4 regions of the Nonomuraea sp. NPDC049725 genome follow, and region 4 is predicted to be linked to each of the others. Evidence: riboswitches for the same ligand, from Rfam matches in the RefSeq annotation. Region 4 holds a riboswitch; each other region holds the start of a gene.

Region 1 (5,464 bases), on a different contig from region 4:
GCGCCAGGTCGGCGGCCTCCCGGTCGAGCTTGTCGATGCGCGCGTAGCGGAACAGCCGCTCGCTGTAGCTCTTGCTGGCCGACAGCACGCTCGGCAGGTGCGGCAGCCCGGCCCCGACCACGATGAGCGGGCCGCCGGACTGCGACAGCTCGTGGCAGGCGGCGCAGAGCGCCGAGACGTCGGCGGCCTGCACGTCCTGCATCTCGTCGATGAACAGGGCGATGCCGACGCCCAGGTCGGTCGCCACGCCGGCGGCGTCGACGAACAGCTCGGTCAGGTCGATCTCCAGGTCGCCGGAGTCGGCCCGGCCGCGGCTGGCCGGCACCTCGATGCCGGGCGACCAGTGCGAGGTGCCCTTGGCGGCGGCCGGGTCGCGCATCGCGAACGCCTTGAGCACGCCGAGGAACTCCTCGATGCGCTCGGGCGCGCGGTGGCGCGGGGCCAGCTCGCGGATCGCCATGTGCAGGGCGGCGGCGACGGGACGGCGGATCGACTGGTCGGGCCGGGCCTCGATCTTGCCCGTGCCCCACAGCCGCTGCATCGCCATGGACTTGAAGGTGTTGAGGAGCACGGTCTTGCCGACGCCGCGCAGGCCGGTGACGACCATGCTGCGCTCGGGACGGCCGCGGGCCACCCGCTCCAGCACGACCTCGAACTGCTGCAGCTCACGGTCGCGCCCGGCGAGCTCCGGCGGACGCTGTCCGGCTCCGGGGGCGTAGGGGTTGCGCACAGGGTCCACGCTCTCGGACTCTATTGCCGGATATAGCGGCCGTCTTAGATTTGGGAAGAAAGCGCTACGGCGTGTCCGGGCAGGGGCGAGCGCGAGCACCGTCACCGGACACACCCCCTCTCACCAGGCCGAACCCTTGTTCGATTCGAGTACCTAAGACTGTAGCGCGGACTCGAACAGGTGCGCGATGATTTCGGGTAAAGAAGTTTGCAACAGCCGAGCCCACCCCGGGCGTCATGGTGGTGTGGAGTTCGAGGATTTCGTCCGGGCCCGCGGGCCGGCCCTCCTGCGATACGGCTACGTGCTCACCGGCAACGCCGATGACGCCGCCGATCTGGTGCAGGAGGCGCTGCTGCGGCTGAGCGACACCTGGCGGCGGGTGCGCAACAAGGACAATCCGGAGTCGTACGTCCGTACGATCATGGCCCGCCAGCACGTGAGCTGGTGGCGCAAGGTGCGGCGCGAGCGCCTGACGGGCGAGCTGCCCGAGGGCTCCTACACCGACATCCACTCCACCGGCGAGCTCTGGAGAGAGCTCGCCACGCTGCCGCGGCGGCAACGCGCCGTGCTGGTGCTGCGCTACTACGAGGACCTGTCCGACCAGGAGATCGCCGACATCCTCGGCATCTCCCGAGGAACGGTGCGAAGCCAGGCGTTCCGCGGGCTCAACACGCTCCGGGTCAGGCCGGCGATGCTCGAAAGGGGACGGGCGTGAGGACAGAGGACGAGCTGGTCACGGCGCTGCGGCAGGGCGCCGCGGACGCGCCGGAGCCGGACCTGCTGGCGGGGGTCGCCCGGCTGCGCAGGCGGCGGCGCGCCAGGAGAAGGGCGCAACTGCTGGCCGCGGCGGCCGTGGTGGCGGTCGCGGGCACGGGCACGGCGGTCTTCAGGGGCACCGCCGTACAGGAGAACCCGCAGCCGCTGGCGACGGCCACGGCGTCGATCGCCCCGGTGCCCGTCGAGCCGGTGGAAGCGGTGGCGGCGGAGCTGTGGCCGGAGGCGGTGTTCACCATGCCGGCCAGGAACTCCGACGGCTGGCGCTACCGCCCCATCACCGCCATCAGCCCCACGGAGGTCCTGCTCAGCGCCGAGTCGTCGTTCGAGAAGGCCGGCAAGTTCGAGGTGTACGACTCGCGTACCGGAAAGGCCAGGCTCGTCGCCGAGGTGCCGAAGGACGACCGGCTGAAGAAGTACATCGTGCAGGGCGTGACCGTGGACGGCGCGAACGTCGCCTGGTTCGCGTACGGCGAGCAGGGCGACGGCGCGCAGATCCGCGACATCTGGACGGTCCCGCTGGCCGGCGGCGAGGCCAGGCTGGTGGCCAGCCGAGTGGGCCAGGACGCCGACCTCGACGCGATCGGCCTGGACGGCGACCACGTCGTCTGGTCGGAGGTCGACGGCGGCGTGTGGCGGCACCCGCTCGGCGGGATCGAGCCCGAGCGCGTCCCCGGCAGCGACGGCCTGCACCTCATCCAGTGGCCCTGGGCCACCGACGTGACCGACCTGCCGGGGGACCTGGACCGCAACCAGCTCCGGCTGGTGAACCTGGAGGACGGCTCCAGCCTCACCGTGGCGGCGCCGCCGGGCGTGCAGGGCATGCGCTGCGGGCCGGTCTGGTGTTACGGCCGGGCGGAGCGCGGCACGGTCATCAGCCGCGTCGACGGCTCGCAGCCGCCCCGGGAGGTCGCGCGCGGCATCGGCATGGGCGTGGCGCGCTACCCGATCCTGGACCGGTTCCTGGCGGCGGGCAATGCGGTGTACGACCTGGCGACGGGCACGATGGTGAGCTTCGGCAACCCGGGCAACTGGTACGGGGCGGGCGTCTCGTCGGAACCGAGCACCGTCTTCTACTGGGGCGCCACCAAGGGGGACAAGCCGGACAAGTTCCGGGTGCTGAACTTGGCAGCGGTCCCACCGGCGCAATAGCGTTCCGCCTCATGCGGACCTTCGCGAACGTACAGGAACTCAAGGCTGCCGTCGGCGAGAAGTTCGGCCCCACCGAGTGGCGCACCGTCACCCAGGAACAGGTCAACCTCTTCGCCGACGCCACCGACGACCACCAGTGGATCCACGTCGACGTGGAGCGGGCCAAGGAGGGCCCGTTCGGCGGCACGATCGCGCACGGCTACCTGAGCCTGTCGCTGCTGCCGGCGTTCATGTTCGAGCTGGTGCGGGTCGAGGGCATCGCGATGGGCGTCAACTACGGCCTGAACAAGGTGCGCTTCCCCCGCCCGGTGCCGGTCGGGGCCAGGGTGCGGGCCACGGCCGAGCTGACCGACGTCAAGGGGACACCGGCGGGCTACCTGTCCAACCTCAAGATGACCATCGAGGTCGAGGGCGAGAAGCGCCCGGCGTGCATCGCCGAGACGCTCAGCCTTTACGTTCCCGCGGAGTAGCCGGGCCGCGGGCCCCCGCCCGCGGCCGGTTTCGTGGAAATTTCGTTACGAGGGAATTACCCAGGTCAGGGGTGTGTTGGACATTTCTGTACGCGGGTAAGACGCGACCGACTCTCGGGCGTCACGACCCACCGTCCATCACAGGGACCGACCTGTGACCGCTGAATCCGCTCACACGCGGAACCGGGGACCCATGTGTTCCACCGGGGTGAATCGGCACCAACATCGCCGTAGGGCAGCTTCCACGCCCGAACCCGTCAGCTAACCCGGTAAGCGGTATGGAAGCGAGGAGTTACCCTTAATGCGCCCCATCCGCACCCCCAAGATCAACGTGTCCAAGGCCGTCCTCGGCGCCGCGCTCGTCGCGACCGCTTTCGGCGCCCACGTGTCGGCGGACGCCAGCACCGCGACCACCGCCAACACCCAGCCGCAGGCCGCCCAGGCCCAGCAGGCCGCCACGAACCAGAACACCAGGGTCAACGTCTCCGCCTCGCAGGTCCTGGCCGTCGCCAAGGCCCAGGTCGGCACCTCCGAGAACGCCGCCGGCGGTGGCACCAAGTTCCAGGAGTGGTACGCCAACTCCCAGCGCGCCGCCGAGACCGTCCAGCGTGACGGCGGCAACCGCCAGGACTACCTGAACGCCGCCTGGTGCTCGATGTTCGTCTCCTGGGTCGGCGAGCAGACCGGCGCCCGTCCGCAGGTCGGCTGGGACGCCTACACCGTGACCCACGCCAAGTGGTTCGCCGCCAACGACCGCTGGGGCCAGGAGGCCAAGCCCGGCGCCGTGGTCTTCTTCTCCTGGAGCGGCAGCAAGGACATCAGCTCCATCGACCACGTCGGCTTCGTCGTCAAGGACAACGGTGACGGCACGATCTCCACGATCGAGGGCAACACCGGCAACGGCAAGGTCGAGGAGCGGGTCCGTCCCACCTCGCAGGTCGCCGGCTACGGCTACCCGTCGTACGCCGCCTGATCAGACCGCCTCGAAAGCGCGCGTCCCCTTCCGGGGGCGCGCGCTTTTCGCGTTTCGTGCAACGGTACGGCGTGCTGGAGGATCCCTGGATACGTGGACCACACAACCGAGTTCGACGAGTTCGTCCGGAGCCGGGGCGACGCGCTCCTCCGGTACGGCTACGTGCTGTCCGGCAACGCGGACGACGCGGCGGACCTCGTCCAGGAGGCCCTGGCCAGGCTGGGTGACGCCTGGTCACGGGTGCGCAAGAAGGACGACCCCGAGGGGTACGTGCGCACGACCATGGTCAGGCTGCACATCACCTCGTGGCGGCGCAGGCACCGGGAGGAACTGGTGTCCGTCGTGCCGGAGAAGGGGCGCTTCGACCGTTACGAGGATGCGGACCTGTGGGCGGACCTGCAACGGCTGCCGCCCAGGATGCGAGTGGTCCTCGTGCTGCGCTACTACGAGGACCTGCCCGACGCGGAGATCGCCGCGATCCTCGGCGTCTCGCGCGGCACCGTGCGCAGCCAGGCGGCGCGTGCCCTGGACAAGCTCCGGATCAAGCGAATGCTGCAGGAGGCACGATGAGAAGCGAAGAGGACCTGGTCCGGACCCTGCGTGCCGGGGCCGGGCACGTCACGCCGACCGGCGGGCTGGCGGCGGCCGTCGCGGCCCGGCGGCGGTCGCGGCGACGCCGGCAGTGGGCGGGCATGGCCCTGGCGGCCGCCTCGGTGGTGCTGGTGGCCGGGGGGACGATGGCGGTGTGGCGGGGGGAGCCTCGGGTCTCGGTGGAGCCGGCGGTCGCGGTGACCACGGTGTCGCCCGGGGAGGTGGCCAGTGCCGTCCCCAGGGTGGCGGAGGTGAAGCCGGTGGCCGAGGTGTGGCCGGAGGCGGTGTTCACGATGCCGGCGGCGGCCCCCGATGGTTGGAAATATCGCCCGGTGACCGGAATTTCCCCCACCGAGGTGCTGCTGACCGCCGAGTCCTCCTTCGAGAAGGCCGGCCGCCTGGAGATCTACGACAGCACTGCCCGCACGACCAGGGTGGTGGGCGACATGCCCGCCCCCGAAGGCGTCAAGGGCTACTTCGTCCAGGACGTCGAGGTGGGAGAGCGGTACTTCGCCTGGTACGGCACCACGCCCAACGACAGGGACAAGTGGGCCGACTTCTGGATCATCCCCCGCGAGGGCGGCACCGCCCAGCGCGTCGGCGAGGTCACCGGCGACCTGGCGAACGTGGAGCGGATCGGCCTCACCGAGGACGCCCTGGTCTGGTCCGTACGCGACGGGGGTGTACACCGGCTTCCGCTGTCCGGCGGCGAGCCCGAGAAGGTCGCCGGTTCCGACGGCCTCCACCTGGACTCCTGGCCGTACGCCGTCGGCT
Region 2 (5,464 bases), on a different contig from region 4:
CGTCGGGCGGGGGGCCGTGGCCGAACCGGGCGTCACGCAGCACCGCGGAGCAGAGCTCGTGCGTGGTGGCGACGAGGAGCCCGCCGCGGGTCCGCAGCAGCGCGTCGCTCTCGCGCAGCTCGCGGTAACGGGTGTACGGGTCGCGCAGGAAGCCGGGGTCGGATGGATCGAACCCGAGCATGTCCGTTGGCGTCAAAGGAGCGTAGTCAGGATCGCTGTGATCGATCATCATGCTCCGATAAGTGCCGACATATGGCGAGTACTTCACATACAACGGATCATGTCAACGGAGGAGGTCAAGTGCGGCGAATTTCGTGCTTGACGACCTTTCCTGGATGCGTTTACCGTCTGCGAGGATGTGCCGCTCCGGTCGGGCCCTAGACGTCTCCGGGTGGTGCTGGTGGGGGGAGGGCTCCCGATGGATGTGCTCACAGAAGGCGTTGAACTGAGCCGTGCCGACCTGGCGTTGCTGGCCGAACTGGCCAAGGGCGTCACCGTGGACCGGGTCGGCCGACGCCTTGACATCAGCGGTCGCACCGTGCGGCGAAGACTGCGCGGCATCTGCGACCGCATAGGCGTGGCCACCGCGATCGAGGCGGTGGCCTGGGCCGCCCGCAGGCAGCTCATCTAACGCCGCTGGCCGGCTCTGGCGCCGCTAGTCGGCGATGCGGACGGCTCCGGCGAAGGGGCGCCGGGCGATGGACGCGATCCGCACCACGTCGCCGGTGCGCGGCGCGTGCACCATCATGCCGCCGCCCAGGTAGATGCCCACGTGGTGCAGGTCGTTGTAGAAGAACACCAGGTCGCCCGCGCGCAGCTCCTCCTTGGAGATGTGCCGGCCGGCGGTCCACTGGTCACCGGTGTAGTGCGGCAGCGAGATGCCCACCTGCTGGTAGGCGGCCATCACCAGACCGGAGCAGTCGTAGCCGCGCGGCCCTTCGGCGCCCCAGATGTACGGCTTGAGCTGCTGGGTGAGCGCCCACTTGGCGGCCTGGGCAGCCTTGCCCGAGCCGGGGATCGGCAGGTTGACCTTGACCGCCGGGGTGCCCGGCCGGCCGGCCTCGCCGAGTGCGCGCCTGAACAGGCTGCTCTCGACCTTGCCGACGAGCTTGACGATCCGGTCGCGCTTGGCGTCGAGGTCCTTGACGATCTTCGAGACCTCGGTGATGCGGGCCTTGGCGCCGGCGCGGGCCCGCTCGGCCGCCTGCATCGCCTTGGTGAGCTGGAGGATCTCCTCGCCCTGCTGCTGCTGGATCGCGTAGTTGGTGGCCGCCAGGTCGAGGTAGCCCTCGGGGTCGTCGGAGTTGACGAACGCCAGGGTGCCCGACAGGCCGCCGTTGATGTAGGTGGTCTGCGCGAGCAGGATCGCCTTGGAGCGCTTGTCGGCCAGCTCGGCCTCGCTGGCGGCCAGCGTCTTCTTGGCGTTGTCGGCGGCCTTCTGGGCCGTCTTGAGCTTCTCCCGCTGGCCGTTGTACTGCTCGGCCAGCGTCTCGATCTCCAGGTGCATCTCCTCGACCTGCTCGGAGAGCTCCTTGAGCGAAGGCTTGGGGTCGGCGGAGGCTGGTGAGCCCAAGGGCAGAGCGAGGACCAGTGCGGCCACGGCGGCCAAGCCGACGACACCGAATCGCTTCTTGCCAGAGCGCCTGTCCAACCAAGCTCCTTCCGTTGACGCCTACCGGGTTAGCTGACGGGTTCGGGCCGGAGCAGCCCTACCGAGCGTGGCTCGGATTCACCCCTGGCAGCGGGTTGACGCCGCCGGCGGGTCCCCGGCTCCCCTCGCGGGGATTGGGCGTGTCGACCGCGCGGTGTGCGCGGGTGACATCGTCGCTGGACACTAATGCACTCCTGGTTCCTGCTCAACCGGAACTGCCGAGTCTGTAGAGGTTTCACAACCGACGGGTCACAAGGTGATCTCGTGGCGAGCCGTACAGAAAAGACTTTATGCCCTCTTTGCCCCAAGTTCGCCCGATCGTGAAACTGTAGGAATCGTGCAATCCGGAGCGTGCACGCACAGTGACGGTCCGGGAGTTTGGGTCGAGCCGTAATGGGGTCTGTACTCTGGATGGCCATGGAGCAGGTCGCCGAGCTAGCGGTCCCCGAGACCGAAGTGCTCGTCAGGCGCGCGCGGACCAGGGACGTCAGGGCGATCAAGCTCCTGGTCGACACCTACGCCGGCGTCGGGCGCAAGATGCTGGAGAAGGCCACCGTCACGCTGTACGAGGACGTCCAGGAGTTCTGGGTGGCCGAGCGGGGCGGCGAGGTCGTCGGCTGTGGCGCGCTGCACGTGCTCTGGGAGGATCTGGCCGAGATCCGCACCGTGGCCGTGCACCCCTCGGCCCGGGGTTTCGGCATCGGCCATCGCGTGGTCTCGGCTCTCATCAGGACCGCTCGGGAGCTTGGGCTGGAACGTGTATTTTGTCTCACTTTCGAGGTGGACTTCTTCGCGAGGCACGGGTTCCGTACGATCCAGGGCACGCCCGTCTCACCCGAGGTGTACGCCGAACTCCTGGCCTCGTACGACGAGGGCGTCGCGGAGTTCCTCGACCTCGAACACGTCAAGCCGAACACCCTGGGCAACACACGCATGCTGCTCCACTTGACAGCGGGTGACGCGGACCTTGACTGCCGAGAAAGGTGATTGTTGATACCTATGTCGATACGTTGGGCAGGACAGGCATGTGCCCTGACACGTGCCACATGCGCACTCGAAGCGAGGTGACACGGTGAGCACAGGACAGCCGCCGTATCCACAGGACGATTCCCCCGAGAACTCCCCTGAATACGGCCAGAACGCAGGACGCCCCCAAGGGCAGCCCGACCCCGACGCGACGGTCGTCGGCTACCGCGTGGACGACCCCTACGGCCAGCAGCCCCCCTACGGTCAGCAGCAGGGTTACGGCCAGCAGCCCCAGTACGGCCAGCAGCCCCAGCAGGGCTACGGCCAGCAGCAGGGTTACGGTCAGCAGCCGCAGTACGGCCAGCCGGACTACGGTCAGCAGCAGGGCTACGGCCAGCAGCCGCAGTACGGTCAGCAGCCGCAGTCCCAGCCGGGTTATGGCCAGCAGCCCCCGTCGGGTCAGCAGCCCCAGTACGGCCAGCCCGACTACGGCCAGCAGCAGCAATATGGTCAGCAGCCGCAGTCGCAGCCCGACTACGGCCAGGGTTACGCCCAGCAGCCGCAGTCGCAGCCGGGTTACGGCCAGCAGCCGCAGTACGGCCAGCCGGACTACGGTCAGCAGCAGGCTTACGGCCAGCAGCCCCAGTCCCAGCCTGGCTACGGCCAGCAGCCGCAGTCGCAGCCGGGCTACGGCCAGCAGCAGTACGGTCAGCCCGACTACGGCCAGCAGCAGGGCTACGGGCAGCAGCAGTACGGTCAGCAGCCCCAGTACGGGCAGCAGCAGTACGGCCAGCCCGCCTACGGTCAGCAGCAGGGTTACGGCCAGCCCCAGTACGGGCAGCAGTACGGCCAGCCGGTGGGCATCCAGCCGCCCGGCGCCCCCGCGCCGCTGGCGGAGTGGTGGCAGCGCCTGGTGGCGAGGATCGTCGACGGCCTGATCTTCGGCGTCGTCTACTTCATCATCAACCTCATCCTGGGCATCTTCTTCGTCGTCAGCTACAACTCGGTCACCGGCGTCACGACGGGTATCGCGAGCTCCTTCTTCGTCGGCGTCATCCAGTACCTCCTCCTGGCCGCGCTCTACGTGGCCTACGACTTCTTCATGACGAAGATGAGCGGCCAGACCGTCGGCAAGATGGTCATGGGCATCAAGGTCGTCCAGGTGGGTCATGCGATGCCGTCCGGCGGGCTGCCCAACGACGCCGCGCTCAAGCGGGCCGGCGGGACCTGGGGCGGCTACGTCCTGGGCGTCATCCCGCTTCTCGGTCCGCTTCTCGGTGGCGTCCTCGTTCTGCTGAACGCGGCTTCCCAGCTCTGGGACAAGCCGCTGCAGCAGACGTTCGCCGACAAGTTCGCGAACACCGTGGTGGTCAAGATCAAGTAAGTCTCAGCAACAGCGAAACAGGGGCCGGCATCCCGCCGGCCTCTGTTTTGTGTGTACGAGCCGTACCAGAATGGGGGGACGCCGAGGGCCGCCGAACGGACGAGGTGAGGTTATGGCCGCGACACCCGAGACCGGCGTGCTGCCGGCGGAATGGTGGGAACGGCTCGTCGCCCGCCTCATTGAAGCGCTCGTGTTCGGAGTCTTCTATTACATTCTGTTCATTGCGCTATGGGGCGTCTTCCGGACTGTCGGGGTGCTGGACGCGTTCGAGGGGCGGCTGCCCGGCGTGTTCGCGTGGGTGGGCGCCGGCCTGGGTTATACGGTCTATGACTGGGTCGCACTTTCCCGGGGTGGGCGCACCTTCGGCAAGGCGATCATGGGGATTCGGGTGGACCCGGAGGGTCTTCCGGCGCGGGTCCGGCTGAAACGCGCCCTGCTCTATCCGGCGCCTGCCATGCTGATGGGCATTCCGGTGGCCAATCTGCTGGCCGGAATGTTCGTGTTTGGTGTCGGCCTGCTCATCTTGATCGACAAGCCGCTCCAGCGCGGGCCGCATGACAGGCTGGCCGGAACGCTGGTCGTAAAAGATCTTCGTTGAGGGTTCCGTACCTGCGCTGATGGCTTTTCGCAAAATTTCCGCTTGATCCGGTAAGGAGCCTGGAGAGACTGGCATTAGGCTATGAGGCGTCCGGGTTGCCGGATGTTGGGGCGCCTGCCAGGCTATGGGCATCTCTGTGCCGCTATGGTCGTGTGTGGGCGTCTGTCGCCTCGAGTGACACGAGGTCCGCCAGGCTCGCGCCGGCCCTGCAGCCTGTGTATAAAGCGCCCCTGAAACCCCGTCAGCCGTGGAGGCGAGGCCGAATGGAAGCCGTAACAGAGGTATTGTCAGCGCTCATCCCGCCCGTCGTCGTGGGCGGCGCCTTCATCTTTGGCGTCGTGAAGTTGGTGCGGCACGAGGGCTCCGGCCGGCGGCCAAACCGCCAGGATCAGGCCGAGAACCGCAACTGATCGGCCGCTCAGCCGAATCCCGTGGCGCTGAATTGTCTTAACGTCTTTCCGGGTATATGTTTGGGCGAGCGAATGAAACAATGCTCCGGGAAAGGATTGCGTAGATGGCCAAGCAGATCCAGGAGATTCTCATCGATGACCTCGATGGGGGCGAGGCCAATGAGACGGTCAGCTTCGCTATTGACGGCTCCACCTATGAGATTGACCTCAGCGACCTTAACGCCAAGAAGCTGAGGGACGCTCTGACGCCTTTCGTGCAGCACGCCCGCAGGGCGGGCGCCGTATCCACGCGCCGTCGCGGGCGTGGCGGGCAGCGGGCGATGAGCCGCGAGAAGAGCGCCGAGATCCGTCAGTGGGCCAAGGCCCACGGCCTTCCGGTCAGCGAGCGGGGCCGCATCGCCTCCACCGTCGTCGAGAAGTACGAAGCGGCTCACTAAGGAGCCGATCTCCTGACC
Region 3 (5,464 bases), on a different contig from region 4:
CGGCCGACGGCCGGCGCGGCATGCGCTCGCGCGGCTCGGCCAGCTCCAGTCCGTCGGGCAGCGGCAGGCGGCGCAGCTCGCGCCGCGTCACCCGCAGCGCGCGCAGCCCCGCGCGCGGCACGACCTCGGCCGACGGCCCCAGCAGCCCGGCATGGTGGGCCTCGACGGCGCACAGCATCTGGAGCGGCGACTCCACCCAGGCCGACGCCCGTTTGACCACTGATGTTCTCCCAGCCAGGTGATGGCCCGTTCACGACCGCTTCAAGCTAGCCCGGGCGGCTTAAGCCGCTCGGAACGGCACGTGAACAATGGAGGGTATGAACTCGCTACGGCTATACAGAGACGGCGTGGAGATCCCGCAGCTGGGGCTCGGCGTCTGGCAGGTGCCCGACGACGAGGCGGAGCAGGCGGTCACGACCGCGCTCGCCTGCGGCTACCGCCACATCGACACCGCCAAGCTCTACCGCAACGAGGCCGGCGTCGGGCGGGCGGTGCGCGCCTCCGGCATCCCGCGGGAGAAGCTGTTCGTCACCACGAAGCTGTGGAACAACGACCACGACCGCGCCGAGCAGGCCTTCGAGGAGAGTCTGGGCAGGCTCGGCCTCGACTACGTCGACCTCTACCTGATCCACTGGCCGGCGCAGCGGCAGGACAAGTACGTCCAGGCGTGGCGCGCGCTGGAGAAGGTCTACCGCGACGGCCGGGCCAAGGCCATCGGCGTGTCCAACTTCACCGTCGAGACGCTGCAGCGGCTGCTCGACGAGGCCGACGTGCCGCCGTGCATCAACCAGATCGAGCTGCACCCGTACTTCCAGCAGCGCGAGCTGCGCGAGTTCCACGACAAGAACGGCATCCTCACGCAGGCCTGGAGCCCGCTCGGGCAGGGCAAGGGGCTGCTGTCGGAGCCCGCGCTGGCGGTGCTGGCCGACAAGCACGGCCGCACGCCCGCGCAGATCGTGCTGCGCTGGCACATCCAGCTCGGCAACATCGTCATCCCCAAGTCCGTCACGCCCGCGCGGATCAAGGAGAACATCGCGGTCTTCGACTTCACGCTCGACCGGGAGGACATGGCCGCCATCGGCGCCCTGAACGCGGGCCGCCGGCTGGGCCCGGACCCGGACGTGTTCCCGTGAGGTGAAACCGGTCAGGTTTCGCGTCCGCGGATGAATCAGTACGATCTCCCGCGTGCGAGATCTAGCGTGGGGCATCGCGGCGACGGGCGGCATCGCCAGGACCGTGGGGGCGGTCATCGCGGCGGAGCCGGGCATGCGGGTGGCCGCCGTCGGCTCCCGCGACCTGGGCCGGGCCAAGGCGCTGGCGGCGACGCTGGGCGCCGAGTCCGCCCACGGCTCCTACGCCGAGCTGTGCGCCGACCCGGCCGTCGACGCCGTCTACGTGGCGACCCCGCACGCCCAGCACCTGGAGGTGGCCGAGGCCGCGATCGCGGCGGGCAAGGCGGTGCTGTGCGAGAAGCCGCTGGCGGCGAGCCTGGCCGACGCCGAGCGCATGGTCCGCCTGGCCCGCGAGGCCGGGGTCTTCCTGATGGAGGCCATGTGGATGCGGTTCAACCCGCTGGTGCGCATGCTCAAGGACGACCCGCGCTTCGGGGAGATCCGCTCGGTGCGGGCCTCGTTCGGGTTCGCGCTGCCGTACGATCCCGCGCACCGGCTGTGGGCGCCCGAGCTGGGCGGGGGCGCGCTGCTCGACCTGGGCATCTATCCCCTGGGGCTGGCCCAGCTCTTCCTCGGCATGCCCGAGTCCATGCACCTGACGGGCGCGCTGGCGCCCAACGGGGTCGACGCGGAGGCGGGCGGGGTGCTCGTCTACCCGGGCGGCCGGCGGGCGCTGGTCGACACCTCGCTGCTCGCGCACTTCCCCAACTCGGCCAGCATCGTGGGCACCGGGATGCGCGCCGACCTGGACGCGCCGTTCTGGGCGCCCCGGCGGGTGGTGCTCAGCGGGCCGTCGATGGAGACCGAGGAGCACGAGCTCGACCCGGCCGACAACGGCTACGCCGGGGAGCTGCGCGAGGTGCGGGACGCGCTGGCCGAGAACCGGACCGAGAGCGCGATCATGCCTCTTGACGAATCCCTTGCCATGATGGGGCTCCTGGCCGACGCGCGCGGGCAACTCGCCTAGCTGCGACTTTATCGACTTGTAATGCCTTGGCGGATGTATTACCTTATGGCGCATTCGCGGCTTACGTCCGGTTTGTCCGGTCGTTGCCAACCATCGCACGACACTCACAGGATCGTCCTGTGACCGCTGAATCCGCCTTGCGCGGAGCCGGGGACCCATGTCCTTTGGGGTGAATCGGCACCTTGTGTGCCGTAGGGCAGCTTCCACGCCCGAACCCGTCAGCTAACCCGGTAAGCGGCATGGAAGCAAGGAGTAATCCCCTCGATGGCGAAGCACCGTCTTACCCGTGCCCCGAAGAAGCTTCACCCCCGCGCCGGCGCCTCCCTCCGCGCCACCCTCGGCGCAACCGTCCTGGCCGCCGGACTCGGCGCCGGGATGACCACCGCACTCCCCGCCCAGGCCGCCGAGCCCGGCCACCAGGTCGAGACCCAGACCATGTCCGAGTCCACGCAGACCAGGGCCGGCGCCAACCAGGTCAACGTCACCGCCTCCCAGGTCCTGGCCCTGGCCAAGGCCCAGGTCGGCACCTCCGAGAACGCCTACGGCGGCGGCACCAAGTTCCAGGAGTGGTACGCCAGCTCCAAGCGCGCCCTCGAGACCGTCGCCCGCGACGGCGGCAACCCCAGCGCCTACCTCAACGCCCCCTGGTGCTCCATGTTCGTCTCCTGGGTCGGCGAGCAGACCGGCGCCCGCCCGCAGGTCGGCTGGGACGCCTACACCGTCACCCACGCCAAGTGGTTCGCCGCCAACGACCGCTGGGGCACCGAGGCCAGGCCCGGCGCCGTCGTCTTCTTCGCCTGGAACGGCAGCAAGAGCATCAGCGCCATCCAGCACGTCGGCTTCGTCGTCAAGGACAACGGCGACGGCACGATCTCCACGATCGAGGGCAACACCGGCAACGGCAAGGTCGAGGAGCGCGTCCGGCCCAAGTCCCAGGTCGTCGGCTACGGCTACCCCTCGTACGCCGCCTGACCTCCCTTCGCGAAGCGCGCGCCCCTCCCCCGGGCGCGCGCTTCCGCGTTTTCTCCCCTCCCCGTGTCGATCCGGCCCCCTCCGGGACGACGCACAGGTGTGGCAGGCTCGCCGGGAGCCCGCTTCACCGCCTGGACGAGGAGAACGCACCGTGAAATTCCTGATCGTCGGCAAGGCCAGCGAGGAGACCGAGGCCGGCGCCCTGCCGAGCCAGGAGCTCGTCGACAACATGACGGCCTTCAACGAGTCGCTCGTGAAAGCCGGCGTCCTGCTGGCCGCCGAAGGGCTCCACCCCAGCTCGCGCGGCGCCCGGATCGCCTACAGCGGCGGCAAGGCCCGCGTCATCGACGGGCCGTTCGCCGAGGCCAAGGAGCTCATCGCCGGCTTCTGGCTCATCCAGGTCAAGTCGCGGGAGGAGGCGCTCGAATGGGCCCTGCGCGTCCCCGTCCCGCCCGGCCACGACGGCATCGGCCTGGACGTCTGGCAGGTCTTCGACCCCTCGGACATGCCCGAGACCTCCCTGACCCCCGAGACCGCCCAACGCCACGCCACCCTCCGCGCCACCCTCGACTCCCCACCTGAACCCTGACCATCCGATAGCGACGCCCCAGTGGGAGGCGACCCCGCTGCGGCGGCCTCCTCCCAGGGAGGCCGCGCCCCCGCCGGGGCAGGCGGGGAGTCCCAGGTGGCGGCAACCCCGGAAGGGTGACTCCCGGAAGCGGCGCCCCCTCCCCGAAGGCCGCACCCCGCCGGGCAGGCGGAAGCCCCAGGATGGCGGCAACCCCGGGAGGGGGCGGGCCCCCGGAAGGGGCGCCTCGGGCAGTCCGGCCCTCTGGCGGCCTCCGCCGAGGCGGCCCCACCCCACCGGCGACCCCCGGCGGAGCGGCCCGACCACACTGGCAGCCCACGCCCCGGACGGCCCAACCCACCGGCCCCCAGGCAATCCGGCCCTCTGGCGGCCTCCGCCGAGGCGGCCCCACCCCACCGGCGGCCCACGCCCCGGACGGCCCACCCCCACCGGTCCCCCGGGCCCGCCCCCCTCAGTTGGGCCCGGCCCCAGGGGCGCGGCCTCACCGGCGGCGCGCACCCCGGACGGCCCGACCCCACCGGCAGGCCGGACCCAGCCCCTCCGGTGCCCGGCTCCCGGGGGCGCGGCCCCACCGGCCGCCCGTACCCCGGGCGGTCCGACCCCGTTGCTGGGCTGGGCGGTGCCGGTGGGTTGTGGGCCCGCGTGGTGCGGCGCAGCCGCCGGCTCGTGGGAAGCCGCCGCCTCATGGAGGCGTGACCCCCACTGAGCGGCAGGGGCCGCGTGGTGGGAAGGGGTGCGTCCCACGAGAGAGCGCTTGGGTTGCGAGTAGGCGGGTGGGGCTGTTGTCATGGGCGGGTGACGGCGTCGGAGACTCATCGGGCCATTGAGGCGGTGTGGCGGATCGAGGCGGCCAGGGTGATCGCCGGGCTGGCCGGGATGGTGCGTGACGTCGGCCTGGCGGAGGAGCTGGCGCAGGACGCGCTGGTGGCGGCGCTGGAGCAGTGGCCGCGGGAGGGGGTGCCGCGCAATCCGGGCGCCTGGCTGATGACCGTGGGCAAGCGCCGGGCGGTGGACATGATCCGGCGGCGGGAGCGGTTCGAGCGCAAGCTGGTCGAGCTGGGCCGGGAGCTGGACGACGAGACGGAGCTGCCGGGCGTCGAGGAGATCGAGGACGACCTGTTGCGGCTGGTGTTCACGGCGTGCCATCCGGTGCTGTCGACGGAGGCGCGGGTGGCGCTGACGTTGCGGGTGCTGGGCGGGCTGTCGACGGACGAGATCGCGCGGGCGTTCCTGGTGCCGGAGTCGACGATGGCGCAGCGGGTGGTGCGGGCCAAGCGGACGCTGGCGGAGCGCGGGGTGCCGTTCGAGGTGCCGGAGGGTGCGGAGCTGGCGGATCGGCTGTCGTCGGTGCTGGAGGTCATCTACCTGATCTTCAACGAGGGCTACTCGGCGACGGCGGGTGACGACTGGATGCGGCCGGGGCTGTGCGAGGACGCGCTGCGGCTGGGGCGGGTGCTGGCCGGGCTGATGCCGATGGAGGCGGAGGTGCACGGGCTGGTGGCGCTGATGGAGATCCAGGCGTCGCGGGCGGCGGCGCGGGTGGGGCCGTCGGGCGAGCCGGTGCTGCTGCTGGAGCAGAACCGGGCGCGCTGGGACCGGCTGCTCATCGGCCGCGGCCTGGCGGCGCTGGCGCGGGCCGAGGAGCTGAGCGGGGCCCGGAGCGTGGACCCGGGCAGGGACCGGGGCGGGGAACTGAGCGGGACTCCGGGCGGGGATGCAGGCGGGGCTCCGGGCGGGGCTCCGGGCGAGGATGCGGGCGGGGAT
Region 4 (5,464 bases):
GAACGCCACCACCCCGGCGATCACCGCCCCCAGCACGGCCAGCCCTGCCCCGGCCTCCCGCCGCAGCCTCACCTCACGCCCGCCCCCGTCGCCGGCGGCCCCGTCCCGTTCCCCGGCCACGTCCTCGTCCCCCGTCTCGGGCGACGGCTCGGCGACGTCCGCCCCCTGCAGGGCGCGGGTGGCGGGCGGGCCGACGTCCTGTTCGGTCGTCTCGCGCCGTTCCTGCCGGTCGTCCATGTCGCGTCCCCTCACGCCAGTCGGTCCCGGACGTACGCACGCCACAGCCGGGTCAGCGTGCCCGCCGAGATCCCCAGCGAGGCCAGCGCCCGGCCGGCGCCGTACGTCTGGGCATCACGGTAGAGCCTCACCAGGCTCTTCTCACCCCAGCGCGCGGCGACGAAGCGACACACCAGCCAGGCTTCCTGGTACGCGCGGGCGAGCCGGCCCGCGTCGGCCCCGGGGACGAAGTCGGCCGCGTCCGGCAGATCGGACGGCGTCCGCCCGGCCCGCACCTCGGCGGCCAGCTCGGCGGCGGCCACCTCGACGGGCAGCCCGGCGTCCCGGTAGGCCACGTAGTCGGCGAAGCCCTCATACAGCCAGACGGGCAGCCCGTCGGTCCCGGCGGCCACGTGGGTCAGCTCGTGGGCCAGCACGACGTCACGCCCGACCGGGGTGAGACGGGCGAAGTGCTCGGGCACCACGATCACGCGCCCCCGGTCGGCCACCGCCGCCAGCCCGTCGACCGACGCGACGCCCGCCAGCACGGCGGCCTCCCGCGCCGAGGCGGGCACCAGGACCACGGCCCGGACGTCACCGCCCAGCACTCCGCCGACCCGCCGCCCCGCGGTGTCGGCCCGGCGCGCCAGGTCCGCCAGCAGCCCGGGGGGCGCGTCCTGCCCGGCGACGAGCGACCGCTCACCGCGTACGACGTCGAGCCCGTCGCCCCAGCGCGCCCGCACGCCGGCGAGCACCCCCGCCTCGATGGCGGCGCCTCCCGGCCCCAGGACCGGCCCGGACCCCCCGGCCAGGGACGCCGCGACAACCAGCAGCACCACCGGCACGACCCGCCGGCGCCCCCGCGCGGACACCCTCCCGGACGTGCTGCCGGGCGCGCCGCCGGACGTGCTGCCGGACGTGCTGCCGGACGTGCTGCCGAGCCCCTTGCCGGACGTGCCGCCGGGCCCATTTCCAGGCCCGCTGCCGGACCCCCTGTCGGACACGCTGCCCGATCGTAGCCGCCGATCCTGAGCGTCAGCCCGGTCCGGAGCCCGGGAAGGCCGAAGGCCCCGTCCCGGGGCGGGGACGGGGCCTTCGGCGCAGGTCACAGACCGGGACGCACCGCGCCCGCGAACGACGCCTTGCGCCAGCCGCGAAGCTTCTCGACGCGCACACGCTGGCCCGTTCTCGGCGAGTGGACCATCTTGCCGTCGCCGACGTACATGCCCACGTGCCCGAGTCCGCGGAAGAACATCAGGTCACCCGGCTGCAGGTGCTTGTAGGAGACCTTCTTCCTGATGCGCGCGAACTGGCTGTTCGTCACGCGCGGGATCTTCACCCCGGCCTTCTTCCAGGCGTACTGGACGAGGCCGGAGCAGTCGAACGACCCGGGGCCGGTGGCGCCGTAACGGTACGGGTCGCCGATCTGCTTCTTGGCCACGGAGACGGCCTTGCGGGCCTTGGCCTTCTGCCGAGCGACCTTTGCCACCTTCGACGACTTGACGGACTTCTCCGTCTTGGTCACCGCGGTGGTGGCGAACTCATTCGTCGTCGCCGCCTGCGCCGTCGGGGCGTGGACGACCAGACCTCCGGCCGTCACGGTGATCAGCGCTACGCCACTCAGGGCGAGACGGGACAGACGGGGGTTGTGCGAGAGGGTAGACAGGATTGCTCCTAGGGGCTTCCACGAACGCCTACCGGGTTAGCTGACGGATTCGGGCCTGGAAGTCGCCCTACGGCGCTGAACGCGCCGATTCACCCCTGATCACCGCGTACGGGATCGTTGGGTCCCCGGCTCCGTGCCTCCTGGCTGCACGGACTCGGCAGGCCACCGCCGCGTCTTCGCGCCTCGGGGGCGCTGGCCGCGGTGACCGGCGGATGGTTCTCTCTGTCGAACATCGGGGGACCCGATGGTGACCGGCGGGCGTCCTGGCTGGAACGCCGCGACGCCAGAAGTTACGCCGAAAAGTCACGTAATGGCAAAGCCTGAGTAAGCGAGTAAAGATCAGACACGCCGGGAGTCAGGTCCTCATCCCCCGCCGGAGCAGCGGGTTTCGTTACCCAAGTGTGACCCTCCTCACACTTGGGCCGACCCCGTCTTGTCAGGGGCGTACGGCGCCCACGAGGCGGCGCCCGTACGACGAGAGTGTGACCACCTTCACCACGTCACCCGTCTGCGGCGCATGCACGATCTTGCCGCCGCCCGCGTAGATGCTCACGTGCCCGAGGCCCTCGCTGAAGATCAGGTCGCCGGGCTCCAGCGCGTTGAGCGACACCTTGCGGCTGGCGCCCCACGACCACTGCTGCCAGGTCGTGCGCGGCAGCGACACGCCACCGGCCCGCCAGGCGGCCTGCGTGAGCCCCGAGCAGTCGTAGCCGCCCGGCCCGGTGCCGCCGAACACGTACGGCTTGCCGACCTGCGCGTACGCGAAGCGCAGCACGGCCGCCGCGTTGCCCGAGGCGGGACCCGTGTACTTGAGGCCGGTGCTGTTGGGATTGCCCGCCTTGTACGCGCCCAGCCGGTCGAGGAGCTTCTTCTGGTCCTTGATGAGGTCCAGGATCTCCGCCCGGTCCTTCTTGACCGCGTCCCGCTCCTTGTCGGCCGCGGCCAGCGCCTCCTCGGCGCGGTCACGGTCGGTCTTCAGCCCCTGATTGGCCCGGTCGAACGCGGCGAGCTTCTGGGTGCGCTCCTGCGCGAGCTGCCCGCGTAACGCCATCCCATACAGCAGATCGGCCGGATCGTCGCTGGTCATCATGGTGGGCAGGGTCGAGAAGTCGCCCCCCAGCTTGTACGTCTCGACGGCCATGTTGACGACCTCACCGCGCAGATCCGCGACGGTCGCCAGCTTGCGCTTGTACGTGTCGTTCAGCCGGCTGTAGCGCGCCTTGGCCTCTTTGTACTTCTCGGTGGCCGTGTTGTAGCGGTCCACGACCTTGTCGGCCTTGTCGTTGAGCTTGTCGAGCTTCGCTCTCGCCTGCGCGAGAGTCGGCTTGGGATCGGCCAGCACCCCTCCGACGGGGGTCATCACCAGTCCGAACACCAGACCCGCGGCCAGCGGCACCCGGCCCAACCTCACAGCGTCGCCTCCCAGGGGATCATCCTCGGGGCGAAATAGTACAGAAGTGGCGAGTAATCCTCACCTAAACGCCATATTCGTCATCTAGGCGCGACCGAGCCGCCTCAGCAGCAGCGCGGACGGCACGGGCCTGGCGCCCATCCGCCTGACGGACTCGGCCACCTCGCGGTCGGAGGACACCACGGCGATCGCCCGGCCGGGCGGCTCGGCCCGGACGAGCTGGCGGATCAGGTCGTCGGCGATCTCACCCGGCGCGCTGAACAGCACCCGCACCCCGCGCGGCGCCACCACCTGCACCGGAGAGTTGAGCTCGGCGCCGTCGAACACCACGGTCACCTCGACGCGCGTCTGCGCGACCAGCCCGCCGAGCCCGGTCATCAGGCGGGCGCGCTGGTCGGCGAGCGTGAGCGTGCCGTAGCCGGACTTGGTCACGTTGTAGCCGTCGATGATCAGATGCACCTGCGGCAGCGCCAGAAGCTGATCGAGCAGCTGCGGGTCGTCGTCGGCCAGCGCGCGGGCGGGCACGCCGCGCACACCCGGCCGCTCACCGGTGAGCGCCGCGACCGAGTCGGCCGGCCGGCTGATCATGGTGGGCAGCGCCAGCTCCCTGCGCAGCCCCGCCGAGGCGTCCTGCAACGCGTCGAGCAGCACCCGGATGCGCGCGTCCTCGACGCTGCGCCCCTCACGCGCGGCCCGGCGCGAGGCTTCGAGCTGCTTCTCCACGTCGGCCAGGCGCTCACGCAGCCGCCGCAGCTCCGACTCCCCCGCGCTGCCGGCGGCCGTGGCCGCGTGCCTGGCCTCCTCGGCGGCCTGCTCCATCTCCTCGGCCCGCCGCACCGCGCCCTTCGCGCGCTCGCGGGCCTCGTGCAGCTTGCGGCGCAGCTCGGAGTTCTCGCCGCGGGCCGCCTTCAACTGCTCGCGCAGCCGCTCGGCCTCCTCCTTGGCCGCGCTCTTCTGCGCGGCGAGCTGCTCGCGCAGCCGGGAGACGACCTCCTCGCGCTCCGACCCCTCGGCCGCGGCGGCGGACTGCTCCAGATCGGCGCGGGCCGACTCCACCATGTCGGCCCAGCCAGGTGGCCGCGTGAGATAAGCCGCGGCGGCGACCAGCACCGGATCGGCGGCGGGCGGCACGTTCCCCTCGGCCAGCGAGGCCACCAGCTCCGGCCAGCCGGAGGCCACCGACTCGGCGACCACCTCGCGGAACTTCTTGTCGTTCTCCAACTGCGCGGCGATCGGCGCACTGCCCAGCCGGGCACGCTTACGCGGGTCGAACTTGGCGATGCCGCGCAACGGCGCCGGCACCGCCACAGCGGGCATCGAACCGAGAACCTGGGCCGCGAGGTCGACCACATTGAGCCGCACCTGCTCGGGAAGCGGGCGAGACAGGCCTTCACCCGCTGAACTCATCCCACTGTCCCTTCATGACATGCCCTTTCAGACAAGGGTACGGCTGCCCGCTACCTGTCCGTAACGGCCACCCATGATGGGACAAGCGCTCGTCCAAGCCTCGCACCCCCACACGCCGCCCCCACAGGCCCCAGCAGCACCCCCTCCGAACCCGGCACAGCCCGCACAGGCCCGACCACAGCACGCAGGGGGCCGGACACGGCACTCTCCCCCCTCCCTGGGACCGGACGCAACACCCCCGGGCCCGACACTCCGCGTAGCCGACACGGCAACCCCAGGGCCCACACGGCACCCGCCGGTGCCCACACGGCGCTGCCGGGACTCCGCACAGTCCCCAGGGAACCTGCACAGCATCCCCCGGACCCCGCACGGCACTCCCGGCCTTGACACCCCCGCGCCCGGGCACCCCTGCGCCCGAAACCCTCGGACCGGCACGGCACCCCCTGGCCGGGTAGGACATCCCCGGACCCGGCACGGCACCCTCCTGGCCTGCAGGGCACCCTCCGGACCCGGCACGGCCCTCGCGGACCCGACACCCACGCCCCAGCCTCGGCACGGCGCCCCAGCCCCGCCCCCAAATCCCCGCCCCCAGCCTCGCCTCCGGCCGGTACGCCTCACGGACCGGTGGCCGCCTGGACGGCTCCGGCGCGACAGAACCCGGGAAAGCTGGAATCCCAGCCCCGTCAGCTCGCGTCGTAGACCAGCAGCGCGATCTGGACCCGGTTGTTCAGCGCCAGTTTGGTAAGGATGCGCGAAACATGCGC

Evidence for each region. Region 4 has a riboswitch for cyclic di-AMP ahead of AB0J53_RS15970 (C40 family peptidase). Riboswitches for the same ligand answer to the same signal wherever they lie in the genome.
Region 1: linked by a shared signal. The riboswitch ahead of AB0J53_RS03390 (CHAP domain-containing protein) and the one ahead of AB0J53_RS15970 (C40 family peptidase) in region 4 are both predicted to bind cyclic di-AMP.
Region 2: linked by a shared signal. The riboswitch ahead of AB0J53_RS11725 (NlpC/P60 family protein) and the one ahead of AB0J53_RS15970 (C40 family peptidase) in region 4 are both predicted to bind cyclic di-AMP.
Region 3: linked by a shared signal. The riboswitch ahead of AB0J53_RS39295 (CHAP domain-containing protein) and the one ahead of AB0J53_RS15970 (C40 family peptidase) in region 4 are both predicted to bind cyclic di-AMP.

Annotation. Positions count from the first base shown of each region.
Region 1 is NZ_JBFANJ010000001.1:651,938-657,401, reverse strand. Features, by position in the region: gene AB0J53_RS03410 (ATP-binding protein) at 1-739, opposite strand, end outside; gene AB0J53_RS03405 (SigE family RNA polymerase sigma factor) at 975-1,445, shown strand; gene AB0J53_RS03400 (hypothetical protein) at 1,442-2,656, shown strand; gene AB0J53_RS03395 (MaoC family dehydratase) at 2,668-3,126, shown strand; cyclic di-AMP (ydaO/yuaA leader) riboswitch at 3,276-3,417, shown strand; gene AB0J53_RS03390 (CHAP domain-containing protein) at 3,428-4,099, shown strand; gene AB0J53_RS03385 (SigE family RNA polymerase sigma factor) at 4,193-4,669, shown strand; gene AB0J53_RS03380 (hypothetical protein) at 4,666-5,464, shown strand, end outside.
Region 2 is NZ_JBFANJ010000004.1:117,657-123,120, forward strand. Features, by position in the region: gene AB0J53_RS11715 (cytochrome P450) at 1-196, opposite strand, end outside; gene AB0J53_RS11720 (LuxR C-terminal-related transcriptional regulator) at 419-631, shown strand; gene AB0J53_RS11725 (NlpC/P60 family protein) at 656-1,651, opposite strand; cyclic di-AMP (ydaO/yuaA leader) riboswitch at 1,655-1,802, opposite strand; gene AB0J53_RS11730 (amino-acid N-acetyltransferase) at 2,069-2,638, shown strand; gene AB0J53_RS11735 (RDD family protein) at 2,724-4,001, shown strand; gene AB0J53_RS11740 (RDD family protein) at 4,114-4,599, shown strand; gene AB0J53_RS11745 (Lsr2 family protein) at 5,114-5,446, shown strand.
Region 3 is NZ_JBFANJ010000022.1:32,652-38,115, forward strand. Features, by position in the region: gene AB0J53_RS39280 (hypothetical protein) at 1-220, opposite strand, end outside; gene AB0J53_RS39285 (aldo/keto reductase) at 318-1,133, shown strand; gene AB0J53_RS39290 (Gfo/Idh/MocA family oxidoreductase) at 1,186-2,139, shown strand; cyclic di-AMP (ydaO/yuaA leader) riboswitch at 2,254-2,391, shown strand; gene AB0J53_RS39295 (CHAP domain-containing protein) at 2,404-3,111, shown strand; gene AB0J53_RS39300 (YciI family protein) at 3,263-3,700, shown strand; gene AB0J53_RS39305 (RNA polymerase sigma factor) at 4,496-5,464, shown strand, end outside.
Region 4 is NZ_JBFANJ010000005.1:371,392-376,855, forward strand. Features, by position in the region: gene AB0J53_RS15960 (M48 family metallopeptidase) at 1-237, opposite strand, end outside; gene AB0J53_RS15965 (hypothetical protein) at 249-1,220, opposite strand; gene AB0J53_RS15970 (C40 family peptidase) at 1,322-1,816, opposite strand; cyclic di-AMP (ydaO/yuaA leader) riboswitch at 1,893-2,052, opposite strand; gene AB0J53_RS15975 (NlpC/P60 family protein) at 2,319-3,293, opposite strand; gene AB0J53_RS15980 (NYN domain-containing protein) at 3,378-4,610, opposite strand; gene AB0J53_RS15985 (response regulator transcription factor) at 5,384-5,464, opposite strand, start outside.